DNA from 2 places in the Modestobacter sp. VKM Ac-2983 genome. Region 1 is predicted to be linked to the other one. Evidence: riboswitches for the same ligand, from Rfam matches in the RefSeq annotation. Region 1 holds a riboswitch; the other holds the start of a gene.
The links. Region 1 has a riboswitch for cyclic di-AMP ahead of O2W18_RS09270 (transglycosylase SLT domain-containing protein). Riboswitches for the same ligand answer to the same signal wherever they lie in the genome.
Positions count from the first base shown of each region.

Region 1 (6,936 bases):
ATGCCCGGCTGCGTCGTCACGACGCCCACCCTGCCCGATCGGGCCTCAGCTGGTCGGCGGCTCGTCCTTGCCGGCCTCCTCGAGCGCGTCGGCCTCCTCCTTGGTCTTGTGCACCGCCTTGTCGGCGTGCTCCGGCGGGCCGTAGACCGTGTAGAGCACCAGCGGGTTCACCCCGGTGTTGAGGAAGTTGTGCTTCTTGCCGGCGGGGACGACGACGAGGTCACCCTGGGCGACGTTCTTCTTCTGCCCGCCGACGACGGCCTGGCCGGTGCCGCTGACGAAGGTGAGGATCTGGTCGATCTCCTCGTGCACCTCCTCGCCGATCTCCCCACCCGGCGGGATCGTCATGATCACCAGCTGGGTGTGCTCGCCGGTCCAGAGCACCCGACGGAAGTCGGCGCTCTCCTCGGCGACGGTGGCGATGGTGAAGTGCTCCATGGCTGCCGTTCCTCCTCGATCCAGTCGATCCTGCCGGCGCGCGCCGGCTCATGATCAGTGAAGAGCAGAGCGGCCTCCGCCGCGATCCGAAGGCCCCCGGCCCGGACGACACGGGGGAACAGGCCCTCCGACCCTGCCGTCGACCGGCCGGGTGGGGGAGGCTTCCTGGTGCCGGGTACCGGCGGAGCACGAGCACACGAGCACTGGAGGACGGCGTTGACGCAGCAGCCAGCAGACCGGTCGGGGAACGCAGCACTCGCTGCCGAGCGGGACGAGGCGGCCACCGAGCTGGCCGAGGTCGAGGGAGAGGTGTCGACCCGCGCCGCCGTCGAGGGTGGCGTCGTCGTCGGCCACGACGGCTCGGACTGCGCGCAGGAGGCGCTGCAGTGGGCCGCGACGCTGGCCGAGCGCGCCTCCTGGCCGCTGCACGTCGTCCGCGGCTGGCGGATCGCCACCGCCCCGCAGCCGCCGAGCTGGGAGCTCGGCTACGTGCCGCCGATCGGTGAGTACGAGCAGGCGGTGCAGGCCGACCTGGAGGCCGACGTCCGGGCCGCGCTGGGCGCCGAGCGGGCCGGCGAGGTGACCTGCCACGTCGTGCACGCTGCGCCGGTGCGGTCGCTGCTCGAGGCCGCGCAGCACGCCGACCTCCTTGTGGTCGGGGCCCGCGGGCGAGGCGGCTTCGCCGGGCTGCTGCTCGGCTCGGTGAGCGACCAGGTCACCCGGCACGCCCCGTGCCCGGTCACCGTCGTGCGCACCGAGCGCAAGGCCTGACCGGCGTGGCGGTCCAGCACCCCGTGCCACCGGCCTTCCTGCGGGCCCACACCCGGCTGGACCGCCCGTCGCTCGTCCCCGAGGTGCAGCTGCACGTCGCCGACGACGTCGTCGCGCTCTGGGAGGCGATGGAGACCGAGGGCGGCGGAGCCGGCGAGGACCCGCCGTTCTGGGCCGCGGCCTGGCCCGGCGGCCAGGCGCTGGCCCGGCACGTGCTCGACCACCCGGAGCTCGTGGCCGGCCGCCGGGTCCTGGACCTGGGCGCGGGCAGCGGCCTGGTGGCCGTCGCCGCGCTGCTGGCCGGGGCGAGCGGGGTGCTGGCGAGCGACGTCGACCCGTACTCGCACACCGCGGTCGGGCTGAACGCCGAGGTCAACGGGGTGGCCGGGATCGAGGTCGTCGGGGACGTCCTGGACGAGGAGCTACCGGACATCGACGTCGTCCTGGCCGGCGACGTCTGTTACGACCGGGAGATGACCGCCCGGGTGCTGCCCTTCCTCGGCGCGGCCTGGCTGCAGGGGGCCACCGTCCTGCTGGGCGACCCCGGACGGGCGTACGTCCCGAAGGAGGGCCTGGTGGCCCAGGCGGAGTACGACGTACCGGACGCCGCCGGGGGAGCGGTGCGCCGGACGACGGTCTGGCGGCTCCCCTGAGGCCCACCGGCACCAGCCGTCCCACTGCTGCTGCCCCGCCCCGCCACCGGATGGGAGACGTGGCACATGGCGACGAAATCCGGCTCCCGGCATTGTCACGCCCAGGCGACGGCCTCTACCGTGGCCAGGTCCGGTCGGACGTCTCGTCCCCACCCGGGGAGCCCGCACCGGATGCCGCCGAATCGCTGCACGCAGCGAACCGGGGACCCACCGCACCACTGGGGTGAATCCCGCCCGGGCAGCCGCCCGGCTGGGTAGGGCGACTTCCCGCCCGAATCCGTCAGCTGACTCGGTAGGCGGCCGCGGAAGACCCACGGAGCCCCTCTCTTCATGTCCCGTCGCACCACCGCGTCCTCGTCCGACGAGCAGCTGCCCGCCACCGAGGTGCTCCCCGCGCTCTCGACCGGCGCCGATGACGCCCCGGTGGCCCGGCGGGCTCGTCGTCAGCCCCCGGGGGGCCTCCGTCGGCCCACGCTGTACGTCGGCGTCGCCGCCGCCGGGGCGATCCTGGTCAACGTCCTCGTCGGCGGTGAGCCCGGCACGCGGGCCGAGGCCGCCGTCGAGCCCGCGAGCGTCGTCGCCCAGCTGGACCTGAGCTCGCAGCAGACCGGGACCGCCCTCGTCGACGGCCCCCTGGCCGACCGGCTCGGCCAGCTCGCCGCCAACCGCAGCGAGCGCGAGGCCGCCCAGGCCGCCGCCGCGCAGGCGCAGGCGGCCGCCGACCAGGCCGTGCTCGACGCGCAGGCAGCCGCAGCAGCGCAGGCCGCCGCCGAGGCGCAGGCCGCGGAAGAGGCGCGGATCGCCGCCGAGGCCCAGGCCGCTGCGGAGGCGAAGGCCGCGGAGGAGGCAGCGGCTGCCGCCGCTCGGGCGGCGACCCCGGCCCCGTCCAGCACCACCAGGGCGCCGGCTGCGCCTGCCCCCGTCGCGTCCTCCGGGTCGGGCTCGTTCCAGGACTACGCCCTGGGCAAGCTCGGCGGCGACCAGACGGAGTTCTCCTGCCTGGAGAGCCTGTGGGGCAAGGAGAGCGGCTGGAACCCGAACGCGCAGAACCCGAACAGCACCGCGTACGGCATCCCGCAGTTCCTGGACTCGACCTGGAAGAGCACCGGGATCGCCAAGACCGCGGACGGCTACCGGCAGATCGACGCGGGGCTGATCTACATCACCAACCGCTACGGCTCGCCGTGCGCCGCGTGGTCGCACTCGAAGGCCACCGGCTGGTACTGACCCACCGGCGGTGCGCAGCGAGGCCCGGGTCCGGCCGGACCCGGGCCTCGCTGCGTCCGATGCAGTGCCGAGGTGTCGGGCAGATGGCCCTCCTGTGCACCGGCGGGGGACCATCGGGGAGGATCGAGGGGTTCGACCACCGAGACGAGGAGCGCTGATCCGTGGGCAAGCACCGCGCACCCGAGGGCGCCGCGACGGACTTCGACGCCGCCACCAGCGCCCTGGCCGACGTGACGGGCGACTACACCGTCGACGTCACGCACACCCGGATCGGCGTCCGGGCCCGGCACGCCATGGTGACCACCGTGCGGGGTGCCTTCACCGACTTCTCCGGCACCGCCCACCTGGACACCGCGACGCCGACGGCCAGCAACGTCCGACTGCGGATCGCCACCGCCAGCATCGACACCGGGACGCCGGACCGCGATGCGCACCTGCGCTCGGCCGACTTCCTGGACGTCGAGCAGCACCCCGAGATGGTCTTCGTCTCCACCGCGGTCGAGCAGGTCGACCGGGACGTCTACCGCGTCACCGGCGACCTCACGATCAAGGCGGTCACCCGGCCGGTCTCGATCGACTTCACCCTCACCGGCTCGGCGTTGGACCCGTTCGGCAACATGCGGGTGGGCTTCGAGGGCGCGCTGGCCATCAAGCGCAGCGAGTGGGACCTCACCTGGAACGCGATGCTGGACACCGGTGGCGTGCTGGTCAGTGACCGGATCCAGGTGGAGTTCGACGTCTCGGCGATCAAGGACGCCTGACCGGCGCACTGTGTCCCAGGCCACCCTCGGCCGCTAGGGTGGCACTCAGTGCCACGTAGGGCGCCGGGGGACCGGCCGGCCCCGCGACGGCAACCCCGGTGACGACGGCGTCGCCCGGGACGAGTCGAGCAGCAGGGGGTCCGCAGGTGGCGAACGCGTGGTTCGAGTCGGTGGCGGAGGCGCAGCGCCGGGCGAAGCGGCGGCTGCCCAAGGGGGTCTACGGGGCGCTGGTGGCCGGCTCCGAGCGCGGGCTGACCGCGGCGGACAACCTCGCCGCCTTCACCGAGCTCGGGTTCGCCCCGCACACCGCCGGGCTGAGCAACGAACGGCAGCTGGCCACCACGATCATGGGCCAGCCGGTCTCCATGCCGATCATGATCAGCCCCACCGGGGTCCAGGCGGTCGACCCCGAGGGTGAGGTCGCCGTGGCCCGCGCCGCCGCCTCCCGCGGCGTGGCGATGGGCTTGTCCTCCTTCGCCAGCAAGCCGATCGAGGAGGTCGTGGCGGCGAACCCGCAGACCTTCTTCCAGATGTACTGGGTCGGCACCCGCGAGGAGATGCTCGGCCGCATGCAGCGGGCGAAGGCCGCCGGCGCGGTCGGCATGATCGCCACGCTGGACTGGTCCTTCGCCTACGGCCGCGACTGGGGCAGCCCGTTCATCCCGGAGAAGATCGACTTCGAGGCGGCCCGCCGGTACGCCCCGCAGGTGCTGGCCCGGCCGCGGTGGCTGCTCGACTTCGCCCGCACCCGCAAGCTCCCCGACCTCACCGTGCCGAACATGGTGGCGACCCCCGGTGACCCGGCGCCCACGTTCTTCGGGGCCTACGGGCAGTGGATGGGCTCGCCGATGCCCACCTGGGAGGACGTCGCCTGGCTGCGTTCGCAGTGGGACGGGCCGTTCATGCTCAAGGGCGTCATGCGGATCGATGACGCCAAGCGGGCCGTCGACGCCGGGGTCACCGCGATCTCGGTCTCCAACCACGGCGGCAACAACCTCGACGGCACCCCGGCAGCGATCCGCGCGCTGCCCGCGGTCGTCGACGCGGTCGGGGACCAGGTCGAGGTGCTGATGGACGGCGGCGTCCGGCGGGGCGGCGACGTCGCCAAGGCAGTCGCGCTGGGCGCCCGGGCGGTCATGATCGGCCGGGCCTACCTGTGGGGCCTGGCCGCCAACGGCGAGGCCGGCGTGGGCAACGTGCTCGACCTGCTGCGGGACGGGCTCGGGTCCGCGCTGGTCGGCCTCGGCCACCGCTCGGTCGATGAGCTCAGCCCGGCCGACCTCGTCGTCCCGCCGCACTTCGAGCGGCACCTGGGCGAGGACGGCGCCGACGCCCCGGCGGCCCAGCGGTCCTCGGGCAAGGGCACCACCGCCTGAGGGTCCCGGTGGCCGGCGCGATGACTTCCACCGGCCACCGCCGTCCTCCCTGCCGAGCGCACCGTCCCTCGGACGCTGGGTGCGCCGTCCCTCGGACGCAGGAGGCCCCCATGTCGGACCTGTCCCGGTTCGTCACCGTCTGGTCAGCGCTGCAGGCCCAGGTGGAGCGCGGCCGACTGCCCGGCTACGCCGCCGCGGTGCGCCACCACGGCGAGGTCGAGGTGCACACCGGCGGCTCCCTCGAGCTGGGCGGCCGCGCCCGGGTGCGTCCGGACTCGCTGTTCCGGCTCGCCTCGCTGTCCAAGCCGTTCGCCGGCGTGCTGACGCTGTCGCTGGTCGAGGACGGGCTGCTGGACCTCGACGACCCGGTCGGGCGGTGGCTCCCGGAGCTGGCCGACCCGCGGGTGCTGGTCGACCGGGCCGGCGCACTCACGGACACGGTGCCCGCTGACCGCCCGATCACCGTCCGCCACCTGCTCACCAGCACGCCCGGCTTCGGTGGGCTGTGGGACGGCTCGCCGCTGGACCGAGCTCTGTACCGGGCCGGCCTCGGACCGGGTCCGCTGCCGCCGCAGCTGACGCCGGGGGAGTACCTGGCCCGGTTGGGCGAGCTGCCGCTGGCCGCGCAGCCCGGGGCCAGCTGGCTGTACCAGCTCAGCACCGAGGTGCTCTCGGTGCTGCTGAGCCGGGTCGCCGGGTGCCCGCTGCGCGACTTACTGCGCGTGCGGGTCACCGGTCCGCTGGGCCTGGCCGACACCGGCTTCTGCGCGACCGACCCCGCGCGGCTCGGCCCGGCGTACCTGCCGGCCGGTGACGGGTTCGAGCTCCTCGACCCGGCCGACGGGCGGTCGTCCGTGCCACCGGTCTTCGAAGGGCTGGCGGCCGGGTTGGTCTCCAGCGCACCGGACGTGCTCGCCTTCTTCGGCGCGCTCGCCGACGGCGGCGGGCCGCTGCTGAGCCCGCGATCGGTGGCCGCCATGACCACCGGAGCGCTGACCACGGCGCAGCGGGTGGAGGCCGCCGACTTCCTCGGCGCCGGCCGCTCCTGGGGCCTGCAGGTCGGCGTGCAGGTCGAGCCGGGGGAGCCATGGGCGCAGCCGGGCCGGTTCGGCTGGGACGGCGGGACGGGCACGACCGCCTACGCCGATCCGGACCGGGACCTCGTCGCGGTGCTGCTCACCGCGCGCGGCACGGCCGGGCCGGGCGACGGCCTGGACACGTTCTGGCGGGCGCTGTACCGCTGCCTCTGACCCACCCCTGCGGGAGCACGCCCGACGGGTCAGCGGGGTCGGTCACCGCCCAGCGCGAGCACCGTGCGCAGCGCGGTGACCAGGGCGAGCGGCTGGTCCAGCATCGGGTGGTGACCGCTGTCGGGCAGGTCGACCACGGGCATCCCGGCCCGGGTCAGCCCCACCATCTCGGTGGCCATCTCCGGGCTCACCAGCCCGTGCTCGCAGCGCAGGAAGGTCAGCGGGACGGCGACGCCGGGCAGCAGGTCGCGCAGCCGCAGCCGGGTGCCGAAGAAGTGCGGGTCGAACTTCCACGTCCAGCCGCCCTCGACCGCGCGCAGCGAGCCGGCGGCCACGTGCTCGCGGACGAAGGGGAGCAGGACGTCCTGCGGCGGCAGGGTCCGGAAGCGGGCCCTGGCCTCGGCCGGGTCCGGGTACACGCGGTGCGGCCGGCGGCGCTCCCGCAGCCGACGCTCGTCCG
Region 1 is NZ_JAPVBK010000002.1:591,027-597,962, forward strand. It holds gene O2W18_RS09250 (Dyp-type peroxidase) at 1-20, opposite strand, end outside; gene O2W18_RS09255 (cupin domain-containing protein) at 46-438, opposite strand; gene O2W18_RS09260 (universal stress protein) at 655-1,209, shown strand; gene O2W18_RS09265 (class I SAM-dependent methyltransferase) at 1,215-1,862, shown strand; cyclic di-AMP (ydaO/yuaA leader) riboswitch at 2,028-2,176, shown strand; gene O2W18_RS09270 (transglycosylase SLT domain-containing protein) at 2,193-3,089, shown strand; gene O2W18_RS09275 (YceI family protein) at 3,251-3,850, shown strand; gene mftD (pre-mycofactocin synthase MftD) at 3,997-5,226, shown strand; gene O2W18_RS09285 (serine hydrolase domain-containing protein) at 5,337-6,476, shown strand; gene O2W18_RS09290 (alpha/beta fold hydrolase) at 6,506-6,936, opposite strand, start outside.

Region 2 (6,936 bases), on a different contig from region 1:
AAGGTGCCGACGATCAGCAGGCGTGCCCGGTTCTTCGGCATCCTGCCCTGACCGGGCCGGTCGGATCGGCCGTCGGGTCCCTCGCTCATCGGTCCTCCTCGTGGTCGGTACGCGCCGCGGAGCACCTGCCTCCGGGGCGTCGCCTGCGCGGACGAGCAGGCGGCTGTGCCCGGTGCCTGCCCACTTCCACGGACGCTCACGCCTGCCGGGGTGGCCCACTCCGGTCAGCGACCGCCGAGCAGGTGCTGCGCCGCCGCGAAGCCGCCCAGGCCGCTGACCGCACCACCGCGCACCGTGCCGCCCGAGGAGGCGGCGACCACCCGCGGGTGCGCCGTGGCCACTCCCCAGGTGCCGACGGCGGCCGGGTCGGTGGCGACCGGCCAGGACAGGTCGCCGTGGAAGATGTGCCCGCCCGGCATCGCCAGCGACGCCTCGACGTCCAGCGGCGAGGACGCCTGCAGGCACGGTCGCCCCTCGCCGTCGGTGGCGAGGCAGTCGGTCAGCGGCTCGGTCAGGTGCCCGTCCAGCTGGGCGACCACCCGGCGCACCGCCTCGGCCCGGGTGCCGGCTGGGTCGGCCGCATAGAGCTCGGCCGGCGTGTGCAGCCCGAAGAGCGTCAGGGTGTGCAGCCCGGTGCCGCCGACGATCGAGGGGTCGGTGAGGGAGTGGCAGTACACCTCGAACGGGATCACCTCGGGCAGTCGCCCGGCTGCGGCCTGCGCGTACGCGGCGTCGATCTGACCGGCGGCCTCGTCGACGTGCACGGTCCCGCTGAAGACCCGGCGGGGGTCCGCGCCCGACCGCAGGCCGGGCAACCGGCTCAGCACCATGTTGACCTTCAGCTGCGACCCCGACGGCCGCGGTGCCGGGGCGGTGCCCAGCAGCTCGTCGAGCACGGCGGGGGCCGCGCCGCTGACCAGGTGCCCGGCGTCGGCGGCGTGCGCCGTCCCGTCGGCGTCGGTCCAGTGCACGGTGACCCCGTCGGCGCGGGTCTCGACCGCGGTGACCTCGGCGCGGGTGTGCAGTGCGGCGCCCCCGGTCCGGGCCGCGTCGGCGAGCGCACCGCTGACCGCTCCCATGCCACCGACCGGCACCCGCCAGCGACCGGTGCCGTTGCCGACGAGGTGGTAGAGGAAGCACCGGCCGGCCAAGCCGTCCGCGGCGTGCACGTCGGCGAAGGTGCCGATCAGCCCGTCGGTGAGCGCGATGCCCCGGACGTCGTCGTCGGTGAGGTGGTCGGCCACGACGTCGGCCAGCGGCCGCTCCCGCAGGTCGTGCCACATCCCCGGGTCACGCAGGCGTGCGGTGAGCTCGGCCTCGCTGGGCAGCGGGCCGGTCAGGGTGGGGGCCAGGTCCTCGGCGAGGCTGGTCAGCCGGCCGTAGAACCGCTGCCAGCCGGCGAACTCGGCATCCGAGCCGGTGAGAGCCCGGAAGGAGGCCGCCGTCTCCGGCCCCTCGTCCCGCTCGACCAGCAGCCCGGTGGCCGCGCCGCCGCGGCGCACCGGGGTGTACGAGGCGACGGCGCGGTCGACCAGGGTGATCGGCAGCGCCAGGTCGGCGACGATCCGGTCGGGCAGCAGGCTGACCAGGTAGGAGTACGCCGACAGCCGGACGTCGACGCCCGGGAAGACCTGCTCGCTGACCGCGGCGCCGCCGAGCACGGCCCGCCGCTCCAGCACCAGCACCGACCAGCCGGCGCGGGCCAGGTAGGCGGCGGCGACCAGCCCGTTGTGGCCGCCGCCCACCACGATCGCGTCGTACCGGGCCGCGGTGGTCGTGCCGGGGGTGCTCACGCCAGCTCCCGGGCGAAGAAGACGGCGTACGGGTCGTCGGCGCCGATGTAGTGCCCGAACGCCTCGACCGGTCGGTAGCCCGCCGACGTGTACAGCGCGACCGCCTCCGGCTGCCGGACCCCGGTCTCCAGGCGCACCGTCGTCCACCCGCGGCGCAGCGCCTCGGCCTCCAGGCCGGCGAGCAGCAGCCGGGAGACGCCGCGACCGCGCGCCGGCGGGACGACGTACATGCGCTTGACCTCGGCCTCGGTGTCCCCGAGCGACCGCAGCGCGCCGCAGCCTATCGGCGCGCCGTCGTCGTCCCGGGCGAGCAGCACGACGGCCACGTCGGCGGCCGACGGTGGCACGCCCGGCTCTCCCGCGCCGTCGTAGCGGGCCCGCAGCTCGACCTGCTGGGCGGCGGTCAGGGCAGTGACGTCCGGGTCGTCCCAGGAGGCGGTGGAGAGGATCGGCACCGGGTCATCCTGGCGGGCGGTCGTCCACCCGCTGCCGCAGCCCCCAGACGAACGGGGCCGGACGGTGAGGTGCACGTCACCGAACCGCCGGCCCTCCATCCGGTCCACGGGGCCCAGTACGGCCACCCGCAGCGAGAGCACACGCGGCGCTCGCTCTGCGTGATGGAGAGCTCGCCAGCGACGGTGCGCGAGACGCGCCCCGGCCCGGTCGGCACCCAGTCGGGGCAACGCCTCGGCGACCAGGTCGGGTCGCGTGTCGCTCGTCCGGCGGAGCAGTACGAGACAGAATTCCCGGCGGCCCGGCCCTGCACCCGGCGAGCCTGTCACCCTCGGTGAGCGTGTTGCAGCACACGCCGGGAGTTTCTGCACAAATGTGCCCCAGCCGTTTGTCACGAGCACATAACGCACGTACGGTCACCAGCGGTCCTGACGGGCAGCGCAGTCGCCCACCCGGGTGACGACCGACAGGGCCGCCGCCGAACCACACGGCTCGCCGCAACACTCGCGGGCTCGTGGACCGGGGACCCACCGCAGCACTGGGGTGAAGCTCCGCACGGCCCGTTCGCGGGCCCGAGGAGCCGGGCGACTTCCCGCCCGAACCCGTCAGCTAACTCGGTAGGCGGCAGGTGGAAGAAAGGACACACCCGCCGAACATGGCGAGTTCGCACACCTCTGTCCGTCGTGGCCGCAACGGCCGACGGGCCCTGCTCACCCTGGTCGTCGCCGGCGGGGTCGCCCTCGCCCCGGTGCCCGCCCTGGCGGCTCCCGAAACCCCCACCACCTCGCAGGAGGCGGCCGAGCTCATCGCCGCCCGCGGTCACGACCTCGAGGTCGTGACCGAGAAGATGCACGAGGCGACCGACCTGCTGACCAGCATGAAGGCCGAGTCGGACGCCGCAGCCGCCGAGCTCGTCGCCGCTGAGGCATCCGTCGTCGAGGCTCGCGACCACGTGCGTCAGGTCGCCCGCAGCGCCTTCACCGGTGAGCAGCTCTCCTCGCTGCAGGCCATGCTCACCAGCTCCTCCGCCGACGAGATGCTCGACCGGATGGGCACGCTGGACAGCATCGCCGGGCACAACAACGAGGTCCTCGGCGTCGCGCAGCAGGCGAGCGTCGCTGCCGACGAGGCGAAGGCAGCGGCCGAGAAGGCCGCCGCCGACGCGGAGGCCCAGGTCACCGAGGTCGCCGCCCAGCAGGCCGACCTGAACGAGCAGATCGCCGAGTACCAGGCCGAGTACGACCGGCTCTCCGCCGAGGAGCGCGAGCGCGCCCGGATCCTCGCCGAGCAGCAGGCCGCGGCCGCCGCGGCTCGGGCCGCAGCCGAGCGCGAGGCACAGGCGGCCGCCGCGGCCGAGCGCAGCAGCCAGGCTGCCTCGCGCGACGAGCGGACCGCTGCCCCGGCTCCCGCCCCCGCCCGCTCGTCCGCGCCCAGCGCGGCGGCTGCCCCGGCGCCGTCCGCGCCGGTCGTGGCCGGCAGCGGCGCTGCCGCCACCGCGGTGAACGCCGCCATGGCCCAGCGCGGCAAGCCCTACGTGTGGGGCGGCAACGGCCCGGGCTCCTTCGACTGCTCCGGCCTGGTCAAGTACGCCTACGCCGCCGCCGGGGTCAACCTCCCGCGCAGCAGCAGCCAGCAGGCGACGGTCGGTCGCGCGGTCTCCCGCGCCGAGCTGCAGCCCGGCGACATCATCGCCTTCCGCAGCCCGGTGAGCCACGTCGGCATCTACATCGGCAACGGCCAGATGGTGCACGCCCCCACGTCCGGTGACGTGGTCAAGGTCGCCCCCATCGACGCGGTCAGCCCGATCACCGCGATGCGCCGCGTCGGCTGACGCACGCCGCACGACGGTGCCCCGGTCGCCTCACGGCGGCCGGGGCACCGTCGCGTCCAGGGCCGCCGGCCGATCCCCGGTGGCGACGGTCACCCCGATGTCTGCGCCGCTGCCTCGTCCCGCCGGGCACGATGGAGCAGAGCCCACCGACGTCCCACCCCGAGGAGCACCGTGCCCGCCGCACTGACCGACCCGAGGAGGGTCGCCCGCGTCTTCCGCGCCGTCGCCATCGCCGAGGCCGTCTCCTGGGTGCTGTTGCTGGCCGGCATGTTCGTCAAGCGGGTCCTGGACGCCTCCGAGCTGGGCGTGCAGGTCTTCGGGCCGGTCCACGGTGCCGTGTTCGTCGGCTACGTCGCCGTGACGCTCGTGGCCTGGCGGGTGCTCCGCTGGACCCCGGCCACCGGGCTGCTGGCGCTGGCGGCCTCGGTGCCGCCGCTGGTGACGATCTGGTTCGAGCGCTGGGCCCGGCGCTCCGGCCGGCTGCCGGTCGACGCCGCCACGCCGGCCCGGGCCGGCTGACCGCCCGATGACCCGGCGGAGCGCGCGATGACCCTGCCCGTCCTGCCCGCCACCGCCCGCACGCTGCTGGCCCGGACCGCGCGGGTCCAGCGTGACGGCCGGGCGCCCAGCCTGGTCGCGGGCGTCGTCCGGGACGGCGGGCTGGCCTGGTCGGCCGGTCGCGGGGACGTCGGCGAGCCGCATGCCGACGTGCAGTACCGGCTCGGCTCGATCAGCAAGACGGTGACGGCCCTGGTCGTGCTGCGGCTGCGGGACGAGGGCCGGTTGGGGCTCGACGACCTGCTCGAGGAGCACGTCCCCGGTACGCCGTTCGGGGAGCGCACCGTCGGGCAGCTGCTCTCCCACCTCGCCGGCGCCAGCTCGGAGAGCCCCGGCGGCTGGTGGGAGCGCGTTCCTGGCGGATCGCTGGCCGAGCTCCGGCTGACCGAGGACGACGTCGTCCTCGGCTCCGCGCGGCGCTTCCACTACTCGAACCTGGGCTTCGGGCTGCTCGGCGAGGTGGTCGCCCGGCACCGTGCACGGCCCTGGGCGGAGGTGGTCCGTGACGAGGTGCTGCTGCCCCTGGGCATGGACCGCACCACCCCGCGGCCCACCGGCCGGGCGGCGCGCGGCTCGGCGGTGCACCCCTGGGCCGACGTCGTCCTGCCCGAGCCCGAGCACGACGCCGGGGTCATGGCCGCGGCCGGCCAGCTGTGGGCGACGCTGGCCGACCTCGGCAGGTTCGCCGCCTTCCTGCTCGGTGACACCGGCGACGTGCTCTCCCCGGCGACGCTGGAGGAGATGACCGTGCCGGCCGGGGTCGACCCCTCGGTGTCCGGGTGGTCGGCCTACGGGCTGGGGCTGCAGGTGCTGCGGGTCGACGGGCACACCCTGGTCGGTCACGGCGGGTCGATGCCCGGCTTCCTGGCCGGGGTCTTCGTCGACCGGTCCGAGCAGGCCGGCGCGGTCATGCTGGCCAACACGACCAGCGGGCTCGACCCGCTGCTGCCCGGGCTGCTGGCCGACCTGCGGGCGGCCGAGCCACGGGTCGTCGACGCCTGGACGCCGTCCCCGCCCCCGCTGCCGCTGGACCTGCTCGGCGTCTGGTTCTGGGGGCCGGCCCCGCTGGTGCTGCGCGCGCAGCCCGGTGGCCTGCTGCACCTGGGGCCGCTGCCCGGCCGGCCCGGCCGGGCGAGCCGGTTCGCTGCGCGCCAGGACGGCACGTGGGTGGGGCTGGACGGCTACTACGCCGGCGAGACGCTGCGGATCGCCCCCGACCACCTGGACGTGGCGACGTTCGTGCTCACCCGCACGCCCTACGACCCCGAGGCCCCGGTGCCCGGCGGGGTCGACGAACGCGGCTGGACGGTGCCGTGACGCGCGCTCAGGGACGGTCGAAGGCGTCCATCGTCGTCTTCACGACCACGGCGTAGGCGACGTGCGGCACGAGGTCGCTGAGCCAGGAGCTCGCCGACCAGGTGCGCGGATCGGTGATGCCGAGGACGGTCATCGGGCCGTTGGCGGCCACCAGCACCCCGGCGCTGATCAGCGCGGTGCCCACGGCCGGCTGGGACCGGAACCCGGCCGCACGGGCGAGGCCGACGACGATGCCGGTCCCGACACCGGCGGCCAGCCCGGTCAGGGGGCCGAGCCCGGAGACCCGGTTCTGCCGGGTCTCCTCGTCCCCGGGGATCTGCACGTGCGCCTTGTCGGCCAGCTTCTCCACGGTCTGCTCCGGCGTCGAGCTGCTGCCCCGCCCGCGCACCACCATGTCGAGGTAGGTGACGGCGTTGAGCGCGGTCGTCCCCGCCGCGCCGGCGGCCGCCCCGCGGAGCACCCAGCCCAGCGTGCTGATCCCGCGCCTGCCCTTGCCGATCGTCCCGAACGAGGTCCGCTTCGCCATGGTCGCGCCCTTACCCGGGGTGCGTGGCGGGTGAAACGGCCTCAGCGCCAGCCCAGCCGACGGCGGGCCGCCCAGTACTCCCCCGGCTCCTCGGGCTGCACCCAGGTGGCCGGCAGGTCACCCGCGGGCACCTCCACGGTGCGCGCGGCGGCGTTGCTCGCCAGCTGCGCCACCGTCACCGCGCCGGAGAGCACCACGTCGCACCACGGCTGGGCCAGCGCCGCCGCCAGCGCGAGGGCGTCCACCCCCACCCCGCGCTCGCGAGCCGCGGCGACCAGCGGGGAGTCCGGCGCTGCGCCCCGGTCGGTCAGCCGGCCGTTGGCCACGCCCTCCTTGACGACCACCCGGGCGCCGGCGGCCGACGCCTCGGCCAGCGCCGGCCCGGCCGAGGGCTCCAGCAGGTTCCAGGTCGACTGCACGCTGGTGAACAGCGGTGCGCCGTCGACGGTCAGCTCCAG
Region 2 is NZ_JAPVBK010000003.1:238,681-245,616, forward strand. It holds gene O2W18_RS12975 (hypothetical protein) at 1-89, opposite strand, end outside; gene O2W18_RS12980 (phytoene desaturase family protein) at 225-1,793, opposite strand; gene O2W18_RS12985 (GNAT family N-acetyltransferase) at 1,790-2,248, opposite strand; cyclic di-AMP (ydaO/yuaA leader) riboswitch at 2,730-2,885, shown strand; gene O2W18_RS12990 (C40 family peptidase) at 2,902-4,077, shown strand; gene O2W18_RS12995 (DUF3817 domain-containing protein) at 4,249-4,596, shown strand; gene O2W18_RS13000 (serine hydrolase domain-containing protein) at 4,624-5,952, shown strand; gene O2W18_RS13005 (hypothetical protein) at 5,960-6,478, opposite strand; gene O2W18_RS13010 (aldo/keto reductase) at 6,520-6,936, opposite strand, start outside.
Region 2: it holds a riboswitch for cyclic di-AMP, as region 1 does, so the genes downstream of both, O2W18_RS12990 (C40 family peptidase) here and O2W18_RS09270 (transglycosylase SLT domain-containing protein) in region 1, are expected to answer to the same signal.